Regions from separate parts of the Brevibacillus brevis NBRC 100599 genome, predicted to be linked through region 1. Evidence: predicted binding sites of a transcription regulator. Region 1 holds the regulator's gene; the other holds the start of a gene.
What was found. The regulator CtsR, encoded in region 1, represses protease genes until heat stress. The targets are predictions, from matches to a motif close to ATGGTCAATAAAGGTCAAACA.

Region 1 (6,098 bases):
ATCCATCCTTCATGGATTAATCACCATATCAATTATTACTTCATCGGTCATGAACAGCTGTATTACCTGTTAGACGTTTATCGACAGGATCATCAAAAATTCATTCCGATGGGCATTCCTATCATGAAGAAATTCAGCTTGCCATTGGAACCCGAATTGATTCGGCAAAAGCTTGGTCTCGCTCCTGAACAAAAGAGCATTATTCTTTCGGGGGGCGGATTGGGTCTCGGCTCGATGGAAAAGGTATTAGATGGGCTAGAAGAGATTAACATTCCCCTGAAAACTTTTGTGTTAACAGGGACAAACGACAAGCTATACAATAAGGTGACAAATCGTACGTATCGGCATGAAGTCATTCCGCTAAAATTCATCAATAACTTCCACGAATACTTGGAAACGGCTGATTTAATTGTCACCAAATCAGGCGGACTTACATCAGCTGAAGTAATGAGTAAACGGGTACCCATGATTGTTTACAACCCTCTGCCTGGACAGGAAGAGAGGAATAGCCACTTTTTGCTCAATAATGGATGTGCGGTACACGCGAATCTATCCGAGCAGTTGATTTACTTTATCGATGAACTATTGCATAGCCCGTCCAAGGTGGAATATATGCGTAGAATGGGACAAAAAATCTCCAAGCCAGATGCTGCACAACGAATTACTGAGTTTATCATGGATGATATGAATATGTTGCCAGGAAAAGTAGAATAGCTGCCTAGCCAGACAAAATGGAGGAACCCATGACTGTACCATTCGCGATATTATTTGATATGGATGGCACGTTACTGCAAACAGAAAAGCTGTCGACCCCCGCTTTTATTCGAACGTTTGACCAGCTTCGTCAAAAAGGGCTATGGCAAGGGGAAACCCCTGACGAGCGTGAACTGATCAATGTACTGGGAATGACGATCGAGCAGATCTGGGACAAATTACTGCCGGGTGCGAGTGAAGAAGCCATTCGCTCAGCAGATGCTTTCTTGCTAGACAACGAAATCCAGTTACTCAAAGAACGAGTGACCGAGCTATATCCGGATGTAAAATCAACCTTAGAAAAGCTGCATGAAAAAGGAGTTGCTTTATTTGTAGCAAGCAATGGGCAGGAAGAGTACATCGATGCCATTTGTCAGGCATACGAGTTAAAGCCGCTGATGACAGACCTGTACTCGGCTGGTCGTTTCCGCACGCATTCCAAAAATGACCTGGTTGCAAAATTGTTGTCTGATTACAAAATTGGGCAGGCCATCATGGTAGGAGATCGTCACTCCGACGTGGAAGCAGGCAAGACAAACGGTTTATTTACCATTGGATGCGACTTTGGTTTTGCGAAACCAGGCGAGCTTGATGGGGCAGATGTTATTATCACCAGCTTCTCTCAGCTACTGAATCATTTGCCAGCAATCGACACCAATAAGCAAGAACAAGCATAAACCATTCCTCAGGGAGTGGTTTTTTTGTTGATCATGTCCAAGTTTCAAGCGACCCTCTTTTGCCCACACTAGAATGTGTAAGGGACACTTGCGGGCACGCACTAAACCCATTATAATTAACGTCAAAGATAGTCAAAGTCAATAGGTAACCTCATAAGAACATACACAGAGGAATAGGAGGCGATGACTTGCGAAACATCTCGGACATCATTGAACATCACTTGAAAAGCATCCTTACTAACAGTCCCAATGGATCGATCGAGATTCAGCGTAGTGAGCTTGCCGACCATTTTCAATGTGTGCCGTCTCAGATCAATTACGTCATCAATACGCGCTTTACCGTTCAAAAAGGATACCTCGTAGAGAGTAAGCGCGGGGGCGGCGGGTATATTCGCATACGCAAGGTGCAGATTGTCAGCAAAGCACGCTTGCAGGAATTGCTAACAGAAGAACTGATTGGTGAGAGCATCAGTCAGAGTGTGGGATATGCGATCGTAGAAAGACTATTGGAGGAAGGGTTAGTCAACATTAGAGAAGCCACCTTGATGAAAATCGCTACCTCGCGAAACGTTTTGACTCTGGAAGCTGAATTGCGGGATCGTTTGCGGGCAAATATTTTAAAGCAGATGATCGCGGCAATCTTGTTGAAGTAAAAGGAGGTATGATGTTATGAACTGTGAGGAATGCGGAAAACGACCGGCGACACTTCATTTGACGAAAATCGTCAATGGCGAAAAAACCGAATACCATATTTGCGAGCAATGTGCTCATGAAAAAGGGGACGTCTTTACCGGCTTTCACAACTTCAGCATCAACAATCTCCTGTCAGGACTTTTAAAATTTGATCCCATGCAAAAGAATGGACGCGAAACGGCAACGAATAAGCCGCTTCAATGCGAAACATGTGGACTCACATATGCTCAATTTAGTAAAAGCGGCCGATTTGGCTGTAGTGATTGCTACACCTTTTTGGGGGATCGACTGGACCCACTTTTCCGCCGGATTCATGGAAACACACAGCATAGTGGAAAAGTACCAGAGCGTACCGGTGGCAAACTGAAGATCCGTAAAGAGCTGGAGCAACTAAAGCAAGCGCTGCAAAGTCATGTCGCCAGTGAAGAGTTCGAGAAGGCAGCAGAAATGCGTGATCGAATTCGAGCATTGGAACAAAAAATGGCCCAATCGTAGCAAGGGAGGTTAGCTGGTTATGTCCCAAAAGCAGTTTATGCAAAACCCGTGGAGCAATTGGATGAAAGGAGAAGGTCCTGATTCCGACATTGTCATTAGTACACGGCTGCGTATCGCCCGTAACCTGCGCCAGCACCCCTTTCCGTTATTGGCAACGGACTCGCAGGCCGAGGAAGTCGTCAGAAAGGTAACGGAAGTAAGCGATTCGGAGGCAATGCGCAAACGGCATCAGCTTCAGGTCATCCATATGGATCAAATTAACCCGTTAGAAAAACGGGTGCTCGTAGAAAAGCATCTGATTAGCCCTCATCTGGCAGAGGAATCCCGTAAAGGTGCCGTATTGCTTCGGGAAGATGAGTCTGTCAGCATTATGGTTAATGAAGAAGACCACATTCGAATACAGGTACTATTACCCGGGTTTCGTTTGAACGAGGCATGGGAAATAGGTACGAAGATAGACGACATTTTTGAGAAAAGCTTGAACTACGCGTTCGACGAAACTCGAGGATATCTTACAAGCTGCCCAACCAATGTGGGTACGGGAATTCGTGCATCCGTGATGCTGCACCTGCCCGCTCTGGTGATGACGCAGCAGATCAGCAGAATTTTACAGGCGATTAATCAAGTTGGTCTGGTCGTTAGAGGAATTTACGGAGAGGGCAGCGAAGCTCTAGGGAATCTTTTTCAGTTATCCAATCAGGTCACACTGGGGATGTCTGAGTCGGATATCCTTTCCAATCTCTACGGTGTGGCCAGACAGATTATTGAGCAAGAGCGTGTGGCACGCACTTACTTGCTGGAGCATACCCGGGTTTCTTTGGAGGATCGGATTTTTCGGTCGTATGGCATCTTGATGTATGCCCGCACGGTAGAGTCCAAGGAAGCGGCTCAGCGCCTGTCAGATGTACGTCTGGGGATTGATCTAGGCATCATTCCTAATGTATCTCCGCTCGTCTTAAACGAACTGTTGGTCACGACACAGCCAGGTTTTTTACAACACCACGCTGGTCAAAAGCTCACTCCGGACCAACGCGACGAAAGAAGGGCAAGGCTGATCCGCGAACGTCTACGCGTAGTAGAATCACAAGAGTAATCGTAATGGTATCACGCAATTGTTAACCATATAGAGAAAAAACACGGTTATACGGAGGTGTACGATATGATGTTTGGACGTTTTACAGAACGCGCACAAAAAGTACTGGCGCTTGCCCTGGAAGAGGCGGTTCGTCTCGGACACAAAGATATTGGGACAGAGCATGTGCTGCTGGGACTCATTCGAGAAGGCGAAGGAATTGCGGCGAAGGCACTGCAATCACTTGGGCTTGGCCTCGATAAAATCCAGAGTGAAGTGGAGTCGTTAATCGGGCGAGGAACAGAGCAGTCCGGTAGTAATTACACACCAAACTATACACCTCGCGCCAAAAAGGTCATTGAACTGTCGATGGACGAAGCCCGCAAGCTGGGTCATACCTATGTGGGGACTGAACATATTCTGCTTGGCTTGATCCGTGAGGGAGAAGGCATTGCTGCGAGAATCATGAACAATTTGGGCGTTAGCCTGAACAAGGCACGGCAACAGGTGCTCCAGCTGCTGGGCAGCTCGGAAATGATGGCATCTCATCAACCGTCTGGAGGGAATCCAGCGGCGAATACGCCGACATTGGACGGCTTGGCAAGGGATCTGACTGCAATCGCTCGTGACGGCGGTCTGGACCCGGTTATCGGTCGCCAAAAAGAAATCGAGCGTGTGATCCAAGTACTTAGCAGACGTACCAAGAACAACCCTGTTTTAATTGGGGAGCCTGGTGTCGGGAAAACAGCTATCGCAGAAGGTCTTGCCCAAAAAATCGTGAACAACGAAATTCCGGAGACCCTTCGTGATAAGCGCGTCATGACCCTCGATATGGGAACCGTTGTTGCGGGAACCAAATATCGCGGTGAGTTCGAAGATCGTCTGAAAAAAATCATGGACGAAATTCGCCAAGCAGGAAACATCATCCTGTTTATTGATGAGCTGCACACCCTGATTGGTGCTGGTGGAGCAGAAGGCGCAATTGACGCCTCTAACATTTTGAAGCCTGCGCTGGCTCGTGGTGAGCTACAGTGCGTAGGTGCTACAACGCTGGATGAATATCGCAAGTACATCGAAAAAGACGCGGCACTGGAGCGTCGTTTCCAACCGATTCAGGTTGATGAACCGACAGCGGAGGATGCCATTCGTATCCTGCATGGCCTTCGTGATCGTTATGAAGCCCACCACCGTGTCAAAATTACCGATGAAGCAATCGAGCAGGCAGTAAAGCTGTCTGACCGCTATATTACGGAACGCTTCCTGCCTGACAAGGCCATCGACTTGGTTGACGAGGCGGCATCGAAAGTCCGCTTGCAATCCTTTACCGTTCCGCCAAACCTCAAAGAGCTGGAGGGACGTCTGGAAGAGGTGCGCAAGGAAAAAGACGCTGCCGTACAATCACAAGAGTTCGAGGAAGCAGCAGCACTTCGCGATCAGGAGCAAAAACTGCGTGAAGAACTGGATAAAACGAAAAAAGACTGGAAAGAACGCCAAGGCCAGCTGAACATGGAGGTTACGCCAGAAGACATCGCGCAAGTAGTGGCGAGCTGGACGGGTATTCCTGTGTTAAAGCTGAAGGAAGAAGAAACAGAGCGCTTGTTGAAGATGGAAGAGATTTTGCACGATCGCGTTATTGGTCAAGATGAAGCAGTCAAATCCATTTCGCGTGCGATCCGCCGTGCCCGTGCTGGTTTGAAAGACCCAAAACGCCCAATCGGCTCGTTTATCTTCCTGGGGCCTACCGGTGTGGGTAAAACCGAATTGGCTCGTGCCGTGGCGGAGACGCTTTTCGGTGACGAGGATGCCATGATCCGCGTGGATATGTCCGAGTACATGGAGAAGCATTCCACCGCTCGTCTGGTAGGTGCCCCTCCAGGCTACGTAGGCTTTGACGAGGGCGGTCAGCTGACCGAAAAAGTGCGCCGTAAGCCTTACTCCGTCATTTTACTGGACGAAATCGAGAAAGCTCACCCAGACGTATTCAACATCCTGCTACAAGTTCTGGATGATGGTCGTTTGACAGACTCCAAGGGACGTACCGTCGACTTCCGCAATACGGTTGTCATCATGACTTCCAACGTCGGAGCCAGCATGATCAAGAAAAATACAACGCTCGGCTTCACGACCAATGATTCGGAAAGAAAGTATCAGGATATGAAGGACAAAGTCATGGATGAGCTGAAGAAGAGCTTCCGTCCTGAGTTCTTGAACCGTATCGACGAAGTCATCGTGTTCCACTCCTTGGAGCAAGAGCATATCGAGCAAATCGTAACTCTCATGACAGATGAGCTGCGTAAACGTTTGAAAGAGCAGGACATTGATTTCCAATTGACCGAAGAAGCCAAGAAAGTATTGGCAAAAGAAGGCTTTGATCCGGCCTATGGTGCACGTCCTCTGCGTCGAGCTAT
Region 2 (6,098 bases), 930 kb from region 1:
CTCCTGATTATTACCGGAATGTCAGGTGCGGGAAAGACAGTTGCTGTACAAAGCTTGGAGGACCTGGGCTTTTTTTGTGTAGACAACCTGCCCCCTGTACTGATTCCCAAATTTGCTGAGTTGGTTAAACAGTCTGGTGGGAGTATTGAGCGAGTCGCATTGGTGATTGACTTGCGAGGGCGTGAGTTTTTTGAAAATCTAGCCGTAACCATGGAAAGCCTCAATCAGATGAATGGACTATCTTACCATATCCTTTATCTGGATGCGAACGATCAGACATTGGTTTCTCGCTATAAGGAAACACGCCGCAGACATCCGCTTTCTCCGAACGGTTCGCCTTTGGAAGGAATTCACGCCGAACGCCGTTTGTTGGAGGAAATGAAGGGCTGGGCGCATCAGATTATCGATACGAGTCAAATGAAGCCAGTTCAGCTTCGAGAAAAAATCATCAACCAATACGGTCAACAAGGATCACCCCTTACGATTAATGTATTATCGTTTGGTTTCAAATACGGCGCACCGATAGACGCTGACTTGATGTTCGATGTCCGTTTTTTGCCCAATCCGCATTATGTGGAGGATTTACGTCCGAAAACAGGATGTGATCCAGACGTGGCAGAGTATGTGATGCAGCACAAGGACACAAAGGAATTCTTAGAAAAGCTTACAGACTTTTTGGGGTACACCCTACCGCATTACCAGCGAGAAGGAAAAAGTCAACTTGTGATAGGAATCGGATGCACCGGTGGCAAGCATCGCTCGGTCGCCATTGCAGAACATTTGGGAGAAGCCTTTGGCAAAGATTTTTCTGTCCGTGTTAGTCATCGAGACATGGAAAAGAACAAATGAGCATAAGATGGCAGGAAAGACTGAAGCGTGCATAAAAAGCCACCTGTGGTATATGTATTAGAAATAATGAGGTGACATATGCCTACTAAGGGAGTCGGGAGGCTACAGTCAAGGCCATTACGGATAGTCGTTATTGGCGGAGGAACGGGTCTATCCGTCCTTTTACGCGGTTTGAAGCACGAGCCAGTGCATATTACAGCGATTGTGACGGTAGCAGACGATGGGGGAAGCTCTGGACGTTTGCGAGAAGAAATGGATATGCTTCCACCTGGCGACATTCGAAACGTCTTGACTGCTCTGGCCGATACAGAGCCGTTGATGGAAAAAGTCATGCAATATCGTTTTTCCACAGGCACGGGATTAGCCGGGCATAATTTGGGAAATCTATTACTTGCAGCGATGAACGAAATCACTGGAGATTTTGTCACCGCAGTCAAAACATTAAGCGGGGTTTTGGCAGTGCGTGGAGATGTATTGCCAGCTTCCACGCAATCGATTCAGTTGAAAGCGGAAATGACAGATGGATCTCTCGTAATCGGAGAATCCCAAATACCGTTGACTGGCAAAGAAATCAAGCGGGTGTTCCTTGATCCAGAGGATGCTGTTCCTCTGAGCGAAGCCCTGATGGCGATTGCCGACGCGGATGCCATTTTGATTGGGCCTGGCAGCTTGTACACGAGCATCCTGCCCAATTTATTAGTACGAGGGTTATTTGAAGCGATTACATGCGCACAAGCCCCAAAAATCTACATTTGTAACGTCATGACACAACCAGGGGAGACAGACGGTTTTTCTGCATCCAGGCACGTGAATGTCATGTATGAACATGTAGATAAACCATTTCTGGATACGATCATTGTCAATTCAGCCGAGCTGCCTACCCATGTATTGGACAAATACGCGGAAAAAGGAGCAGCTCCTGTCCGATGTGACTCAAAGCGATTGCGCCAACTCGGTCTGCATGTAGTGGCGAAGCCGTTAGTCACATTTGAGGACGGATACCTACGTCACGATGCACATGCTGTCAGCAAGCAGGTTGTGTCACTTGTCAAACGAAGACGGAAGGTGCTGAAGATAGAGAAGGAGTAGTGAAGTCGATGTCATTCGCCGCGCATACCAAAAAAGAGCTTACCATGATGGAGGGTGCCGATTGCTGCAGCAAGGCAGAGCTCTCAGCCTTGATTCGGATGAATGGAAGTCTGCAGTTTGGAGCCGGACGACTGGTGCTGGATGTGACGACAGAGAACGCGGCGATTGCCCGACGCATTTACACGTTAATCAAGAGGTTGTTTCAGATACACGCTGAATTGCTAGTTCGCAAAAAAATGCGTTTGAAAAAAAACAACGTCTACATTGTGCGTATTCCGAATAAGGCCAATGAGATCCTGCAAGACTTGGGCATCATGGATCAAAGCCTGTCGTTTATCCCAGGAATCGCTCCAGAGATCGTGAAAAAGTCATGCTGCCGCGCTGCTTATTTGCGGGGGGCTTTTTTGGCGGGGGGATCAGTGAATCATCCAGAGGCATCCAGCTATCATCTGGAGATTTTCACTTCCTATCAGGATTTTTGCGAAGCATTGACCAAGATCGCCAATCGGTATAAACTAAATGCCAAGTGCATCGAGCGGAAAAAAGGGTATGTTCTCTATATTAAAGAAGGCGAAAAGATTACAGAGTTTTTGAGCTTGATAGGAGCTCATCAGGCGCTGCTGTATTTCGAGGACGTCCGAATCGTAAAGGACATGCGGAACTCCGTAAACCGTTTACACAATTGTGAAATCGCGAACATAAACAAAACGGTGAATGCAGCCACCAGACAAATGGAAAATATTCAGCTCATCGATCAAGAGATGGGATTGGAGAATTTGCCAAAACGTCTGCGCGAGGTCGCGGAGCTTCGAGTGGCTCATCCTGACATCAATTTGAAAGAATTGGGCGAGATGGTGCCAAGCGGAGTAGTGAGCAAATCGGGCATTAACCACCGCTTGCGGAAAATTAACGAAATCGCTGACAAAATACGAGAAAAACAAAATATTTCGATGTAGATGCATGTTATACTAAAGGATAATAGTCTACAAGTAAGGAGGTCCATTCATGGTTCAACAGCAGGTCGTGGTTCAGTTAAAGACCGGTTTGCAAGCTCGTCCAGCAGCTTTTTTCGTACAGGAAGCTAACCGTTTTGCATCGGAAGTATTCGTAGAAAAAGGCAACAAGAAGGTCAATGCGAAAAGCATCATGGGTATCATGAGCCTCGCAATCAGCTCTGGAACGGAAATTACCATTTTGGCAGAAGGGCCGGATGCCTCCCAGGCAGTCAGCAGCCTTACGAATCTGGTAAGCAAAGAAGAATAGAGTCACGAGAGACACTTTTCCCTTAAGGGAGGTGTCTTTTTTTGTTGGTTATCTTGATGAATATGTATCAATTCACTTCGGGCAGGGCATTTCTAACCATGTATATTGCTTGAAGGAGGAATGAGACATGAGTAACCGTGATAAGTGTTACGAGGGCCGCGATTGTTATGATATGGACATTGATCGGATGGTGAATGAGGGACTGGGGGGCGGAGTTGTTTCCGACCAAAACGGCCTGATTGAAGAAACGACAGTAGATACGATGACAGGGGCTACGTCAGCCAAGCAAGCTCTTGACGATGACCAATAGAGGGAGTCAGTCACTTATGAATGTAACAAGAGCACAAGCCATCATGAAATCCGACGACCATATCAAGGTAGAGTACGATGGACAAGCCGTTTGGATCGATGCTGTAGACGAAAAAACGTCAACAGCACGTGTACATGAGGAAAAAAATCCAGGGCATAGCCGAACAGTCTATGTCAGTCAGTTAATGGAAGTATCACAATGATTCATCGAAAAAGCTGAGCAGACCAAGGAAAGCCTCTAGGGGTTTGCTCGGCATACAAAAAAACACTCGGCCGGTAGTTCAGGCACGAGTGCTTTTTTTTCTACAGCTCTTATTTTTTCGAAGACGGTTCGGAAGTGATGACTTTGTCAATCAATCCGTACTCTACTGCTTCAGCGGCAGAGAGGAAGTTGTCGCGATCGGTATCCTTTTGGATGCGCTCCAAAGGCTGTCCAGTGCGTTCAGCCAAGATGGTGTTCAGATGATCACGCATCTTCAAGATACGTTTTGCGGCAATCTCAATGTCGCTCGCTTGTCCTTGTGCGCCACCCAATGGTTGGTGGATCATGACTTCACTGTTTGGCAGAGCAAAGCGCTTGCCTTTTGCCCCAGCAGCCAGCAGGAATGCTCCCATGGAAGCAGCCATTCCGATACAAATGGTGGATACATCAGGCTTGATGAAGTGCATAGTATCGTAAATTGCCATACCAGCAGTAATAGAACCGCCTGGGCTGTTTATGTACAAGTGAATGTCTTTCTCCGGATCTTCCGCCTGAAGGAACAACAACTGTGCCACAACGATATTGGCTACGGTGTCGTTGATTGGGGTTCCCAGAAAGATGATGCGGTCTTTGAGCAGGCGGGAATAAATATCGTAAGCACGTTCCCCGCGGTTTGTCTGTTCAATGACGGTTGGAATTAAATTCATATGCATCTAGTCTTCCTCCTCTCTTTGTAACAATATCATACACAAAAGGTCAATGAAGGTCAAACACATAAGTGCGCGCCCTCACTACCATGTTTGCCAAATTCCCTCTGTCTAAACCTACTCGAAAAGGAAAACATTCATTCCTTGGAATTCTCATCGGCCTCGGTTAAATCGACGGCGAGTTTCAGCGTGGCTTTCATCTTCTTTCCCTTGATAATCGTATATTCATCGACTTGTTTGGCTTGAAGTTGATTGATGGCTTCCGCCAGCTCCTGTTGATCTTTGTATGGTTCAATGGTCAATAAGCATTCTTCATCACTGGCCTCTTGATAAATGAGAAAAAAACGTTCCCCTGCCATAGTAAGCCTCACTTTCGAAAGTTATCCACAATGTTATGCACAGGTTGTGCACAAAAACATTTGTTCGTGGGATATTTATTTTTTTTCCTAGTCTTGTCATGTTTGGAGAGAGAATTACATAGGAAATGTATGGGATAAAAAAGAAGGAAAAAGTTGATTTATGTCGAATCATACAAAATTGGAATTCATTTCATGATATTTAAGGGGTGTTTATTATGCTTCGCAAGTTTTCTACAATGATGCTGACAGCAGCTCTTCTAACAGGAAGTGTAGCGGCAACGGCTGCGTTTGCCCAAACTTCTCCTGCTCCTGCACCAGCTGTACAACAAAAAATCAAAGTTCAGCTAAACGGCAAGGAGTTCCCATTCCCACAAGAAATCGTTACTGAAAATGGTGTTGCGTATGTGAATGCGAGCACATTGGCGATTGCTTTGGGTGGTAGTGCAGCATGGGATAGCACGACTAAATCTCTGTTGGTTGCCAAAGACAACAAGTACGCTCTGCGTATGTACGAAAACCAAAACTTTGCTTATAAAAACGGCAAAGAAACGAGTGTAGCAAATCCGCCACGTCCAGTGACCGGAGCAGTGCTCGTGCCCCTCGTATTCATTGCCCAAGAATTGGGTGCAAAAGTAGAGTACGATGCAAAAACGCTCACTTACAAGCTGAGCATTCCAATTAATTCCTAATAATCAATGGGATACTTCTCATGAGGATAGCCACTTCTATGCGTAGAAGTGGCTATTTGCCTCAATACTACTTGTGTACACCTCTATTAGCAGACAGCGATAGAGGGTTTTTTTTATTGATTCTTCTTTCAATCATTTCTATTGCAAATTTTCTAAAATATCCTACAATAAGATTGTGATTCATAGTTTGCTCATAAATAAAGAGGGGGATTTTTGCTATGAAAAAACAGAAATCATTGTCGATACTGGCTGCAACATTTGCTCTCGGCACAATGCTCGCGGGCTGCGGTGGAGGTGCGGGGACTGGTAGCCAAAGCGCGACACCACAGCCGAGCAACAATAGCGGAGGAAGCACGGGCGGTGCAAGTGGCGCTACTGAGAAGCTCGTTGTTGCTGTAGTTGGTCCGATGTCTGGTCAGTATTCTGATTATGGAAGCACAGCAAAAGCTGGTGCTGAATATGCGTTGAAAGAAAAGGCAGAGGCATTCAAAGCACTTGGCTTTGACGTTCAATTGTCCGCGCAAGACGACCAAGCTGACCCGAAACAAGGGGTAGCAGTCGCACAAATGTTGATTTCGAATCCTGATGTAGTCGGAGTAGTAGGCCATGCTACAACAGGTGCTTCGATCAC

Region 2: the regulator CtsR is predicted to act here: its motif matches at 4,465-4,485, upstream of clpP (ATP-dependent Clp endopeptidase proteolytic subunit ClpP).

What each region holds. Positions count from the first base shown of each region.
Region 1 covers NC_012491.1:197,601-203,698, forward strand. Annotated here, with positions in the region: gene BBR47_RS01155 (MGDG synthase family glycosyltransferase) at 1-714, shown strand, start outside; gene BBR47_RS01160 (HAD hydrolase-like protein) at 744-1,430, shown strand; gene BBR47_RS01165 (CtsR family transcriptional regulator) at 1,619-2,083, shown strand; gene BBR47_RS01170 (UvrB/UvrC motif-containing protein) at 2,100-2,618, shown strand; gene BBR47_RS01175 (protein arginine kinase) at 2,638-3,711, shown strand; gene BBR47_RS01180 (ATP-dependent Clp protease ATP-binding subunit) at 3,778-6,098, shown strand, end outside.
Region 2 covers NC_012491.1:5,564,601-5,570,698, reverse strand. Annotated here, with positions in the region: gene rapZ (RNase adapter RapZ) at 1-849, shown strand, start outside; gene BBR47_RS26315 (gluconeogenesis factor YvcK family protein) at 928-1,938, shown strand; gene whiA (DNA-binding protein WhiA) at 1,947-2,894, shown strand; gene BBR47_RS26305 (HPr family phosphocarrier protein) at 2,944-3,201, shown strand; gene BBR47_RS26300 (hypothetical protein) at 3,329-3,511, shown strand; gene BBR47_RS26295 (H-type small acid-soluble spore protein) at 3,528-3,713, shown strand; gene clpP (ATP-dependent Clp endopeptidase proteolytic subunit ClpP) at 3,823-4,425, opposite strand; gene BBR47_RS26285 (hypothetical protein) at 4,557-4,778, opposite strand; gene BBR47_RS26280 (copper amine oxidase N-terminal domain-containing protein) at 4,994-5,467, shown strand; gene BBR47_RS26275 (branched-chain amino acid ABC transporter substrate-binding protein) at 5,686-6,098, shown strand, end outside.